Regions from separate parts of the Kitasatospora sp. NPDC059571 genome, predicted to be linked through region 1. Evidence: riboswitches for the same ligand, from Rfam matches in the RefSeq annotation. Region 1 holds a riboswitch; the other holds the start of a gene.
The links. Region 1 has a riboswitch for glycine ahead of gcvT (glycine cleavage system aminomethyltransferase GcvT). Riboswitches for the same ligand answer to the same signal wherever they lie in the genome.

Region 1 (9,293 bases):
GAGCTCGCCACAGGTCTCACCCGCGGTGACGGTGTCACCGACCTCCGGGAGCTGGACGTAGACGATGTCGCCGAGGGCGTCGGCCGCGTGGGCGGTGATGCCGACGGTCGACACCCCGTCCTCGGCGACGGTCAGCCACTCGTGCTCCTTGGTGTACTGCAGGTGCTTGGGGTTGCTCATGGCGTCATTCTCCAGGATCGCAAGGGGGGAAGGGCGGTGCGGTCCGCCGGTCGGACCGGGCGGTGGACGGTGTCAGCCTCAGCGGGCGCGCTTGTAGAACGGCAGCGCCACGACCTCGACCGGCTCGTGCTTGCCTCGCACGTCGACCGCGACGGCGCTGCCGGGCTCGGCGTGGGCGGCGTCCAGGTAGGCGATGGCGATCGGCCTGCCGAGGGTGGGGGACGGCGCGCCGGAGGTGATCCGGCCGATCACGGTGCCGTCCGCGGCGACCACGCTGTACTCGGCGCGGGGCACCCGCTTGCCCTCGGAGACCAGGCCGACCAGCTTGCGCGGCGGCGCGGTCTCGGCCTCGGCGACCGCCAGCTCCAGGGCCTTGCGGCCGACGAAGGCGCCCTCGTTGGTGGTCTTGTCGAAGCGCACCACCCGGCCCAGGCCCGCGTCGAACGGGGTCAGGTCGGTGGAGAGCTCGTGGCCGTACAGCGGCATGCCGGCCTCCAGGCGCAGCGTGTCGCGGCAGGACAGGCCGCAGGGCACCAGGCCCTTGTCGGCGCCGGCGGCGGTCAGCGCCTGCCACAGGTGCTCGGCGTCGGCCGGGGCGCAGAAGACCTCGAAGCCGTCCTCGCCGGTGTAGCCGGTGCGGGCCAGCCAGACCTGCTTGTCGGCGACGGTCGCGGGCAGCAGCGCGTAGTACTTCAGACCCGGCAGGTCGGCGTCGGTCAGCGAGGCGAGGATGCCGTTCGCCTCCGGGCCCTGGACGGCGATCAGCGCGTACGCGTCGCGGTCGTCGCGGACGACCGCGTCGAAGCCCTCGGCGCGCTCGGTCAGCGCGTCCAGCACGACCTGAGCGTTGGAGGCGTTGGCGACCACCATGTACTCGTCCTCCGCGGTGCGGTAGACGATCAGGTCGTCGAGGATGCCGCCGTCCTCGCGGCAGATCATGGTGTAGCGGGCGCGCAGCACGCCGAGCGCGGAGATGAAGCCGACCAGCGCGTGGTCCAGCATCTCGCCGGCCTGCGGGCCGGAGACGGTGATCTCGCCCATGTGCGAGAGGTCGAACAGGCCGGCCTTCGTGCGGACGGCGAGGTGCTCCTCGCGCTCGCTGCCGTAGCGCAGCGGCATGTCCCAGCCGGCGAAGTCGGTCATGGTGGCACCGAGCGAGCGGTGCAGCGCGTCGAGCGCGGTGAGGCGGAGGGACATGACGGCAGGACTCCTTGGCTGCTTATGGGCATGCTGGGGTGGAGTCTCCCCGTCTGTCGTCAACAACCTGAGAGCTTCACCGCCTCCTCAAGGATGGCGGCTTGCACCGTGGGTGGGCGCACGGCGCGGCCGTGTCCACTTTCCAGATGTGCCTCGCCCGTGCGGTATCTGTGCCTGAGAGATTCCGGGGAGGACTTGCTCCTTCGGCGCCGGTCGCGCCCTGTCGGGCGTCCGGACTCTCCCGCGCGGGTTCGAGCGGCCGGTATGCGGTTGTCTGGTCGAGCGCGCTCATCATGGCATGCCGCCGACCCTGATGGGAGAGGGGGAGGCCCGCTAGGCTCTGTACAGGGGTCGATCGAAGGGGCGGTTCATGGGGTATCCGGCGGGCGAGGCACAGGCGTGGGCCGCACCCGGTGAGGCGCCGGCGGGCGGCGGCTGGCCCGCCAACGAGCTGGAGCAGGTGCTCACCGCGGCGCTCGGCGATCCCGGCGCGACGCCCCGGGTGATCGAGGTGCTCGCCCGCAGCCAGGTGTGGATCCCGCTGCCGGCCGGCGCCGACCCGCAGGGCGGCTCGCTGGACCTGCCGACCATCGAACTGGCCGGTGCGCCCTACGTGCCGGTGTTCTCCTCGCAGGAGCAGTTCCTCCAGCACGCCCCCGGCATGGCGTTCGCGATCGCCCCGGTGTGGGAGTTCGCCCGCGGCCTGCCGCTGGGCATCGGCATCGCGGTGAACCCCGAGGCGCCGGTGGGCATCCCGGTGCCGCCGGAGGGCGTCGGCGAACTGCGCCGCGGCCCGCGCGACGAGTGGTCGGCCGAGCCGGCCCCCGAGGGCGCCGCGGTGGCCCTGCGCGAGCCCGAGCCGCACCAGGAGCCGTACGCCTTCCTGGCCGCCGCCACCGCCGAACTCGCCGCGCTGCCGGGCGTGCTGACGGCCCGCCGGGCGATCGCCCGGGTGGAGGCGGACCCGCCGCAGCTGTACGTCGGCATCCAGCTCGACCCGGCCTTCCCGGCCGAGCCGGTGCAGGTCAACGAGGCCCTCGGGCGGGCACTGGGAACCGCGCCGCCGCCCTGGGGCGTCCACCTGGTGCTGCTCGACCTGGCCGACGACCCGGTGGTCGAGTGGCTGCTCACCCGGGTCGCACCCTTCTACGTGCGCGGGTGACCCCCGGCCCCGGCGGGGCCAGGAGGGGGAATGCGGTATGACGCCTGTCGGCACGGCCCCATAGGGTGCTCCCCGACAGTCCGGGCGCAAGCCCACACCAGCAGCGGACACGGAGCGGACGGGGCGCGACGAGTGAGAGAGCGGAGCGAGGCGGGCGCATGAGCGCGGCAGCGGCCGGCGGCGCACCCGGCGGATGGGGCCAGGCGCCCGGGAGCGACCCGGGGGCCATCGAGCGCGCGCTCGGCGCGGTCGCCCCCGAGCGCTGGGAGGCGTACGAGGAACTGCTGCGGGCCCTCGCCCAGGGGCAGGTGTGGATGCTGCTCTGGCACGGCACCCCCGGCAGTCCGGACGCCCAGTACGGGAACATGGACATCAGCGGGCACGGCTACGCGCCCGCGGTCACCTCGCCCGAGCAGCTCGCCGCCAGCGGCTGGGCCCGCGCCCACGAGGTCATCTCCGGCCAGGAGATCGCCGCGGCACTCTTCCGCACCCGCTGGGGCCTGTGGCTCAACCCGCACGCCCCCGGCGGCGGCGTCGGCGTCCCGTGGGCCGACCTGCGCCGGATCGCGGTCGGCCTGGACCGGCTGCCGGCCGGCCCGCTGCGCATCTCCGAACCCCAGCTCCAGGCACCGCAGTTCTTCGGGCTGCTGGAGCAGCAGGCGGCCGAGGTGCGGCCGCTGCGCTCGCTGCGCCGGGCCTGGGTGCAGCCGGTGCTCGGCGAGGCGTACCTCGCGATCGGCCTGGACCTCTACGACACCTCGCCGCCGGCCGTCGAGGCCGCCCGCGCGCTGGTGCAGCGCGCCGCCGCGCTCGCCCCGGAGGGGCTGGCGGTCTCCACCGTCGCGATGGCCGACGAGTTCGACCCGGTGGCCCTGTGGATGCGGGCCAACGCCCGGCCGTTCTTCGACCGCGACGCCCGCTACGGGCAGCCGCAGGCACCCGCCCCCTACCCGCCCTACGGTTACGCTCCGCAACCGGCGCCGGGGACCCAGGGCTGGCCGCAGCAGCCGTGGCCGGGCTATCCCGGACGCTGACAACACCTCCGCACACCATCCGTCCCGGGCACCCTGCTGCCCGGCGGATGGCGGGATTCCGCCAGTGGCGCGATTCCGTCAGTACCCGTCCGGAGGCCTGTCCGCGCCATATCGTGGCAGTTTCCCGCCGCTGGCGACCTTACGCCAGTCCATCCCTTGGTGGTTTTGTTTCAACCATGTGAAGACACCTATTCGCCCGGCTTTGCCGTGCATGCGGTAGATCACAGTTGGGCATCCTTCGGTTTCCCCCTCTGGCGGAACGCTGCTCCGATGACGGAGAGTGCTGCAAACGCAGTGCGCGAGGCGAGCCCCACAAAGGCGAACGCGTACCTCGGACAGTTGGACCGCGCGATGTGCATGCCGCGCAACCCAGCACACCAGCAAGGCCCGCAGTACCCGCTCCTGCATCAGCCGGACATCCACCGCCGCGGCCCAGGCCGCACACCGGATCGCCGGCGCCCCCGAAAACGAACTCTGCACCGCCGCACCGGCGTACGGAACCACCGCACCGCTCTGCACCGCACCTGTCGCGAACTCCGGACCGTCCGAGGTCCGGGCCCAGACCGGGCCCGGGTCGCCTCGCCGACCGGAACCGTGGGCCGGCCACCGTCGGCGAGGGGAACGAACTGACTCATGACCACACCCACCGAGACCACCGGCTCTGCGCGGCCTGAAGCCGCGCCCGCGGGCGGCCCGTCCAAGAGCATCCAGGGACGCTCTCCCGGACGGATCGCCTGGGACCGGCTGAAGCGAGACAAGGTCGCCCTCGCGGGCGGCATCGTCGTGATCCTGCTGATCATCGCCGCGATCTTCGCTCCGTTGCTGTCGTCGCTCTTCGGCCACCCGGTCGACGAGCCGCACCCGGACCAGATCAACCCCGACCTGGGCCTTCCCAAGGGCTCCTTCGGCGGAATGAGCGGCGACTTCCTGCTCGGCGTCGACCCGACCTTCGGTCGCGACGTCTTCAGCCGGATCCTCTACGGCGCGCGGATCTCGCTCACCGTGGCCTTCCTCGCCGCCGCGGTCTCCGTGGTGATCGGCGTCGTCCTCGGCGCCGCCGCCGGCTACTTCGGCCGCTGGGTGGACTCCGCGATCAGCCGCGTGATGGACGTGCTGCTGGCCTTCCCGCAGCTGCTGTTCTCCATCGCGCTGGTCTCCGTGATGCCCGACTCGCTGCTCGGCCTGACCGGCAGCGGCGTGCGCATGGCGATCCTCGTGCTGGTGATCGGCTTCTTCGGATGGCCGTACATCGGACGTATCGTCCGAGGCCAGGCCCTGTCGCTGCGCGAGCGCGAGTTCGTGGACGCGGCCCGCAGCCTCGGCGCCGGCAGCATCCACATCCTGTTCCGGGAGCTGCTGCCCAACCTGGTCGCCCCGATCCTCGTCTACGCGACGCTGATCATCCCGACCAACATCCTCAGCGAGGCGGCGCTCAGCTTCCTGGGCGCGGGCGTCAAGCCCCCCACGCCGTCCTGGGGCCAGATGCTCTCCGACGCGACGAAGATCTACCAGGTCGACCCGACCTACATGGTCGTCCCCGGCCTCGCGATCTTCATCACGGTGCTCGCCTTCAACCTCTTCGGTGACGGCCTGCGCGATGCGCTCGACCCCAAGGGCAACTAGTCCAGCCCTCCCTCAGACCCGGCAGGTCCCTCTCAACCTGCCTGCCCCCGGCGGACCGTTCGTGCCCGCACATCACCAGGAGGATTCCTCACCCATGAAGCGCAACAGGACACTTGCTGCAGCCTCCCTCGTGGCGGCACTGGCCCTGACCACCGCTGCCTGTGGCGGCACCAAGGGCGGTGGCACGAACGACACCGCGAACAAGGGCGCGTCGGCGAGTGGCTTCAACGCCGCCGTGGACAAGGTGCTGAACCCCTCCGACAAGAAGGGCGGCACGCTCAACCTCTGGACGAGCACCGACGTCGACTCCCTCGACCCGGGCCGTGCGTACTACGCCTCCGTCTGGAACTTCGAGCGCTTCTACGCCCGCACCCTGCTCGCCTTCGACGGCAAGCCGGGCAAGGACGGCCTGAAGCTCGTCCCGGACCTCGCCGCCGCCCAGCCGAGCGTCGCGTCCGACGGCAAGACCTACACCTTCCACCTGAAGCAGGGTCTGAAGTACGAGGACGGCTCCGCCATCACCTCGAAGGACGTCAAGTACGGCATCGAGCGCATCTTCGCGCAGGACGTCGTCGCCGGCGGCCCGACCTACCTGATCAACTCCCTGGACCAGGGCCAGAACTACCCCGGCCCGTACAAGGACACCGACCCGAACAAGCTGGGTCTGAAGACGGTCGAGACCCCGGACGACACCACCATCGTCTTCCACCTGGCCAAGCCGGACTCCTCCTTCCCGTACCTGCTGGCCATGGGTTCGGCCTCGCCGGTCCCGCAGAAGCTGGACACCGGTGCCAAGTACGGTGACAAGCCGGTCTCCTCCGGCCCGTACAAGTTCAGCAAGGTCGAGCCAGGCAAGGGCTACGAGCTCGTCCGCAACACCAACTGGGACCCGAGCAGCGACCCGTTCCGCAAGGCCCTGCCGGACGTCGTCAAGCTGACCGTCACCACCAACGCGGACGACATGGACGCGCGTCTGCTCGACGGCTCCGCCGACCTCGACTGGGGCCAGACCGGTCTCTCCCAGGCCGCCCAGGTCAAGGTCCTCCAGGACTCGAAGCTGAAGGCCAACACGGACGACCCGTACAACGGCTTCATCCGCTTCATCGCGCTGAACCAGAAGGTCGCGCCCTTCGACAACATCCACTGCCGCAAGGCTGTGCTGTACGCGGCCGACACCACCGCCCTGCAGACCGCCCGCGGCGGCTCGGTGGCCGGTTCGACCTTCGGCAGCATGCTGCCCCCGAACATCCTCGGCTCGGACGACTACGACCCGTTCGGCCTGACCAAGGGCAAGCCCGACGTCGAGAAGGCCAAGGCCGAGCTCAAGGAGTGCGGCAAGGCCGACGGCTTCACCACCACCATCGCCGTCCGTGGCAACAAGGCCAAGGAGGTCAACTCGGCCGTCGCGCTGCAGACCGCCCTCAAGGCCATCAACGTCACCGTCAAGGTCGACCAGTACGACGGCAAGCTGCTCGCCTCCGTCGCCGGTTCGCCGGACGTCGTCCACCAGAAGGGCTACGGCCTGATCGTGGCCGGCTGGGGTGCCGACTACCCGAACGGCGCCGGCTACATGCAGCCCCTGATGGACAGCCGCTTCATCACCAAGACCGGTAACAGCAACTACCCGGAGACCGCCGACCCGGCGATCGACGCGCTGTTCGACCAGGCCGCCGCCGAGGTGGACCCGGCCAAGGCCGCCGACCTCTACAAGCAGATCAACCACAAGGTCGTCGACACCGCGGTGTGGCTGCCGATCGTGGCCGACAAGGCGCTCAACTACCGCAACCCGCGCCTGACCAACGTCTTCATCACCGACGCGTTCGGTGAGGTCGACTTCCAGGCGCTCGGCGTCTCCGACGGCAAGTGACCTGCTCCGTCCTCACCCCGTAGTTCGCACAGCTAGTCCGAAGGGCAGGTGAAGGTCCCGCCCGGGTCGGCAGCCACCCCCACAGGGGTGCGCCGGCCCGGGGCGGGGCCGACCGCAGTGCTCGTGTATCTCATCCGACGGCTCGTCAACGTCGTCGCCATGCTGCTGGTGGTCTCCGCGGTCACCTTTGGCATCTTCTTCATGGTGCCCAAGCTCACCGGGACAGACCCCGCGCTCCTGTACGTCGGCAAGATCGCCGACAAGGTGGCCGTCGAGGGCATCCGTCACAAGATGGGCCTCGACAAGCCCATCCTCGAGCAGTACCTCCTGTTCCTGAAGGGCCTGTTCGTCGGGCGCGACTACAGCACCGGCGTGGACATCACCCACTGCTCCGCCCCGTGCTTCGGTTACTCCTTCAAGACCGAGCAGGAGGTGTGGCCCGTCCTGCTCGACCGGCTCGGTGTCACCGCCTCGCTCGCCGCCGGCGCCTCCGTGCTGTGGCTGGTGTTCGGCACCGCGACCGGCGTGGTCTCGGCGCTCCGCCGCCGCACCATGATCGACCGCATCAGCATGACCACCGCCCTGGCCGGCGTCTCGCTGCCGATCTACTTCACCGGCATGCTCGCCAGCGCGATCTTCGTCTACCAGCTCGGCTGGTTCCCGCACGACTACGTGAACCTCGGCGACGACCCGGTCGGCTGGTTCCAGAACCTCGTGCTCCCGTGGGTCACCCTGGCGTTCCTCTACGCCGCGACCTACGCCCGCCTCACCCGTGCCACCCTGCTCGAGGTGCTCGGCGAGGACTACATCCGCACCGCCCGGGCCAAGGGCCTCGGCGAGCGGACGGTCATCGGCAAGCACGCCATGCGCTCCACGCTCACCCCGATCCTCACCGTCTTCGGCATGGACCTCGGAGCTCTGATCGGCGGCGCGGTGCTCACCGAGACGACCTTCAACTTCCGTGGCCTGGGCTACGAGGCGGTCGCCGCGGTCAGCTCCAGCGACCTGCCGGTGATCATGGGTGTCACCCTCTTCGCCGGCTTCTTCATCATCATCGCCAACCTGATGGTTGACGTGCTGTACGCCGTTGTCGATCCTCGGGTGAGGCTGTCATGAGCAAGACCCTGAACACCCAGAAGCCCACCTCGTTCCTGTCGGTGCGCGACCTGCGCGTGCACTTCCCGACCGAGGACGGCCTGGTCAGGTCGGTCGACGGGCTCACCTTCGACCTGGAGAAGGGCAAGACCCTCGGCATCGTGGGCGAGTCCGGCTCCGGCAAGTCGGTCACCTCCCTGTCGATCATGGGCCTGCACCGCACCGGCACCAAGCGCGGCGCCCCGCGGATCTCCGGCCAGGTCTGGCTGGACGGCGAGGAGCTGATCGCGGCCGACCCCGAGCGCGTGCGCAAGCTCCGCGGCCAGAAGATGGCGATGATCTTCCAGGACCCGCTGACCGCGATGCACCCGTACTACACGGTCGGCGCCCAGATCGTCGAGGGCTACCGGGCCCACCACCCGGGCACCAGCAAGAAGCAGGCCCGCACCCGTGCGATCGAGATGCTCGACCGGGTCGGCATCCCGCAGCCCGACAAACGGGTGGACGCCTACCCGCACGAGTTCTCGGGCGGTATGCGCCAGCGCGCCATGATCGCCATGGCCCTGGTCAACGACCCCTCGCTGCTGATCGCGGACGAGCCGACCACCGCCCTGGACGTCACCGTCCAGGCGCAGATCCTGGACCTCATCCGGGACCTGCAGAAGGAGTTCGGCTCGGCCGTCATCATCATCACCCACGACCTCGGCGTGGTCGCCGAACTCGCCGACGACATCCTGGTGATGTACGGCGGCAAGTCGGTCGAGCGCGGCCCGGCCGCGACCCTCTTCGAGTCCCCCGAGCACCCCTACACCTGGGGCCTGCTCGGTTCGATGCCCCGGCTCGACCGGGAGCTCCAGGACCGGCTGATCCCGGTCAAGGGCACCCCGCCGAGCCTGATCAACGTGCCGTCCGGCTGCGCCTTCCACCCGCGCTGCCCGTACGCCGAGCTGACCGGCGGGCGCTCCTCCTCCGAGGTGCCCGTGCTGGCCGAGGCCGCTCCGCGGCACCACGCGGCCTGCCACCTGCCGATCGCCGAGCGGCACCGGATCTTCGCCGAAGAGATCGCACCCCGGCTGTGACCCGGCCGTTCGTTCCACACTCAGGAGACAACCGATGACGGACCCATCGACGGCGG
Region 2 (4,353 bases), on a different contig from region 1:
CGATCATCGCCTCGCAGAAGCGGTCGATCTCGTGCAGGTCCTCGGACTCGGTGGGCTCGATCATCAGCGTGCCGGCCACCGGGAACGACATGGTCGGGGCGTGGAAGCCGTAGTCGATCAGGCGCTTGGCCACGTCGTCCACGGTGACGCCGGTCTCCTTGGTGAGCGGGCGCAGGTCGATGATGCACTCGTGCGCGACCAGGCCGCCGGGGCCGGTGTAGAGCACCGGGAAGTGCGGGGCGAGCCGCTTGGCGATGTAGTTGGCGTTCAGCACGGCCACCTGGGTGGCGCGCTTGAGGCCCTCGCCGCCCATCAGGCGGACGTACGACCAGGAGATGGGCAGGATCGCCGCCGAGCCCCAGGGCGCGGCCGAGATCGGGCCGACGCCGGTGGCCGGGCCGGCCTCCGGCTGCAGCGGGTGGTTCGGCAGGTACGGCGCGAGGTGCGCGCGGACCGCGACCGGGCCGACGCCCGGGCCGCCGCCGCCGTGCGGGATGCAGAAGGTCTTGTGCAGGTTCAGGTGCGAGACGTCCGCACCGAACTTGCCCGGCTTGGCCAGGCCGACCAGGGCGTTGAGGTTGGCGCCGTCGACGTACACCTGGCCGCCGGCCTCGTGCACCATCTCGCAGATGGTGGTGATCTCGGTCTCGAACACGCCGTGGGTCGACGGGTAGGTGACCATCAGCACGGAGAGCTGGTCGCGGTGCTGCTGGATCTTGGCCTTGAGGTCGTCGACGTCGACGTCGCCGTCGGTGAGGGTCTTGACGACCACGACGCGCATGCCGGCCATCACCGCGGAGGCGGCGTTGGTGCCGTGCGCGGAGGACGGGATCAGGCAGACGTCGCGCTGGGTGTCGCCGTTGGCGTGGTGGTAGGCGCGCACGGCCAGCAGGCCGGCGAGCTCGCCCTGGGAGCCGGCGTTCGGCTGGATGGAGACCGCGTCGTAGCCGGTCACCTCGACGAGCTGCTGCTCCAGGCCGTGGATCAGGCTGAGGAAGCCCTGCACCTGGTCGGCCGGGGCGAACGGGTGCAGCTGGCCGAACTCCGGCCAGGTCACCGGCTCCATCTCGGTGGTGGCGTTGAGCTTCATGGTGCAGGAGCCCAGCGGGATCATGCCGCGGTCCAGCGCGTAGTCGCGGTCCGACAGGCGGCGCAGGTAGCGCAGCATGGCGGTCTCGGAGCGGTGGCTGTGGAAGACCGGGTGGGTCAGGTACTCGTCCTCGCGCAGCAGCGCGGCGGGCAGCGTGTCGGCGGCCTCGGCCGGCTCGCCGGCCGCGACGCCGAACGCGCCGAGGACGGCGGCCAGGTGCTCGCGGGTGGTGGTCTCGTCGCAGGAGATCGAGACGGAGTCGGCGTCGGCGCGGTACAGGTTGACGCCGGCCTCGCGGGCGGCGGCGACGACCTCGTCGGCGCGGCCCGGCACCTTGGCGGTGACGGTGTCGAAGAACGCCTCGTGGGCGAGCTCGACGCCGCCGGCGCGCAGGCCCTCGGCCAGCGCGGCGGCGTAGCGGTGGGTGCGGCGGGCGATGTCGGCCAGGCCGTCCGGGCCGTGGTAGACGGCGTACATCGAGGCCATCACGGCGAGCAGCACCTGGGCGGTGCAGATGTTGCTGGTGGCCTTCTCGCGGCGGATGTGCTGCTCGCGGGTCTGCAGGGCCAGGCGGTAGGCGCGGTTGCCGTCGGCGTCGACGGAGACGCCGACCAGGCGGCCGGGGAGGTTGCGGGCGTACTCGGCGCGCACGGCGAGGTAGCCGGCGTGCGGGCCGCCGAAGCCCATCGGGACGCCGAAGCGCTGCGAGGTGCCGCAGGCGATGTCGGCACCGAGCGCGCCCGGCGACTTCAGCAGGGTGAGGGCCAGCAGGTCGGCGGCGACGGCGACGACCGCGCCGAGGCCGTGCGCCTGCTCGATGACCGGGGCGAGGTCGCGGACGGCGCCGGAGGCGCCCGGGTACTGGAGCAGCACGCCGAAGACTCCGCGCTCGGCGATCTCGGCCGGGATGCCCGCGGAGAGGTCGGCGACGACGGTCTCGACACCGGTCGGGACGGCGCGGGTCTCGATCACGGCGACGGTCTGCGGCAGGGTGTCGGCGTCGATGAGGAAGACGCCGCCCTTGACCTTGGTGACGCGGCGGGCCAGCGCCATGGCCTCGGCGGCGGCGGTGCCCTCGTCCAGCAGGGAGGAGCCGGAGGTGGCCAGGCCGGTCAGGTCGGAGACCACGGTCTGGAAGTTGAGCAGCGCCTCCAGGCGGCCCTGCGAGATCTCCGGCTGGTACGGGGTGTAGGCGGTGTACCAGGCCGGGTTCTCCAGCACGTTGCGCAGGATCACCGGCGGGGTGAAGGTGCCGTAGTAGCCCAGGCCGATCATGGGGGTGAGGACCTGGTTCCGGCCAGCCAGCTCGCGCAGTTCGGCGAGCACCTGGGCCTCGCTGCGGCCGGCGGGCAGGCCGAGCGCGGTCAGGCTGCGGATGGCCTCGGGGACGGCCGCGTCGGACAGCTCGTCCAGGGAGCCGTAGCCGACCTGGGCCAGCATCTTGTCCTGGGCGGCGGCGTCGGGGCCGATGTGGCGGGTCTCGAAGGGACTCGCCTGCTCGAGCTCGGTGAGGGTCGGCTTGGCGTTCATGGGGGTCGAGGCCTCCTGGTCACGGACCGGCGGGGGTGCGCAGCTGCCGACCGGCCGCCGCGGGGGGCCGGGGACGTGCGAACCCGTCAGGCCTCCCCCTCTGTCATCGGTACCTGAGAGCTTCGCCGTACCGGCGCCCGGGGGCATCCTGTCGACTTGCACCGTCGGTGAGGGTGGTGCCGGCGGCTCCTGCGCCAACGGCCCTGCCCTGCTTTCCAGAGTGACCTATCCCACGCGGTACGGATGCCTGAGAGATTCCGGGGAGGAGTTGCTCCTTCGGCGCCCCGGTCCGCCGTCGGCGGGGTCGGGGACTCTCCCGCGCGGGCTCGGCGGTCGCCGCCCAGGGTACCAGCGGGAACCCGTCGGATCACGGGCGCTGTGACGGCCGTCGCAGGTCCGCGACCGTCCCCCGACCGGCCCCCGACCGTCGCCCGGACGGGCCAGCGGGCACCCCGGACGGACCCGCTGCGCTCGCCGGTGTCCGGTTCATGGCGTTTCGTGTGAGATGGCGTCTGGCCAGCTCCTCCAGCCGCCCGTGTCCCCGACCACCCCAGGAGCAGGTGCACTGGAGGACAGCGTGCAGACCGATATCGATCCGCGAGACCTGATCGGGCACAAGGCGGTCGACCGGAACGGTGACAAGATCGGCACGGTCGACGAGGTCTATCTCGACGACGCGACCGGTGAGCCCGAGTGGGCCGCGGTCCGCACCGGGATCTTCGGCCGGGACGCCTTCGTCCCGCTGACCACCAGCGAGTTCTCGGGCGAGGAGCTGCGCGTCCCGTACGACAAGTCGCTGATCAAGGAGTCCCCCGACTTCGGCGTGGGCCAGCACCTCTCGCCCGCGCAGGAGCTCCAGCTCTACCGCTACTACGGGCTGGACACCTCCGGCAGCGGCCGGCCGCAGGCCCCGCAGCCCCCGCAGGGTCCGCCCCCGGCGGGCCGCGGCCAGGGCCAGGACATGGACTTCGGCGCGGTCTCCGGGCCGGCCCCGGCGGCGGGCCGGCCTGCTGCCAACGGCACCAACGGCGCGCCCGCCCCGAACGGCGGCCCCGACGCCGGCGGGCACGGCCGGGGCGAGCAGGGCCGCGGCGCGGAGCACGAGCGCGGCGGCCGGCAGGATCCCCCGGCGGGCGGGCCGCAGGCGGCCGCCACGGTCGCGGTGATGCCCACCGCCGGTACGCGCACCGCCGGCCCGCACGCCACCGCCCAGCAGCCGGCCGAGGACCGGGCGGGCAACGTCCGCACCCTGCACGCCGACCGGCGCCCGGCCGCCGCGCCCGCGCCCGGCCACGCGGCGCCGAGCGGGCCGGTCGAGGTCATCTGCCGCGAGGAGCGGCTGGACATCAGCACCGAGTGGCACGTGCTGGGCACCGCCCGGCTGCGCAAGTACGTCACCTCCGAGGCCGTGGAGCGGCGGGTGCCCGTCGTGCGCGAGCGGGTGCGGGTCGAGCGGGTGCCGGTCACCGACGCCGAGCGCGCCTCGCTGACCGAGCAGGAGATCGCGGAGGCAATGGAGGAGGTCACCCTGCGCGAGGAGCGCCCGGTGGTCCGCAAGTACCTGGCGCCGGTCGAGCGGGTCCGCCTGGTGGTCGAGCGGTACACCGAGGAGGAGGTCGTCCGCGAGGAGCTGCGCCGCGAGCAGGTGGAGGTGCACGACGGCGTGGCCCGGCAACCGTACGGTCCGCAGGCCGCCGAGCGCACGGACGCGGCGCCCGGCGCCGCCGCCGAGC

Region 2: linked by a shared signal. The riboswitch ahead of gcvP (aminomethyl-transferring glycine dehydrogenase) and the one ahead of gcvT (glycine cleavage system aminomethyltransferase GcvT) in region 1 are both predicted to bind glycine.

What each region holds. Positions count from the first base shown of each region.
Region 1 covers NZ_JBHWBW010000262.1:999-10,291, reverse strand. Annotated here, with positions in the region: gene gcvH (glycine cleavage system protein GcvH) at 1-180, opposite strand, end outside; gene gcvT (glycine cleavage system aminomethyltransferase GcvT) at 259-1,377, opposite strand; glycine riboswitch at 1,530-1,631, opposite strand; gene ACFV0G_RS25200 (enhanced serine sensitivity protein SseB C-terminal domain-containing protein) at 1,748-2,539, shown strand; gene ACFV0G_RS25195 (enhanced serine sensitivity protein SseB C-terminal domain-containing protein) at 2,698-3,573, shown strand; gene ACFV0G_RS25190 (ABC transporter permease) at 4,207-5,196, shown strand; gene ACFV0G_RS25185 (ABC transporter substrate-binding protein) at 5,291-7,063, shown strand; gene ACFV0G_RS25180 (ABC transporter permease) at 7,181-8,179, shown strand; gene ACFV0G_RS25175 (ABC transporter ATP-binding protein) at 8,176-9,237, shown strand; partial or broken gene ACFV0G_RS25170 (ABC transporter ATP-binding protein) at 9,272-9,293, shown strand, end outside.
Region 2 covers NZ_JBHWBW010000568.1:54-4,406, reverse strand. Annotated here, with positions in the region: partial or broken gene gcvP (aminomethyl-transferring glycine dehydrogenase) at 1-2,620, opposite strand, end outside; glycine riboswitch at 2,846-2,949, opposite strand; partial or broken gene ACFV0G_RS35635 (DUF2382 domain-containing protein) at 3,198-4,353, shown strand, end outside.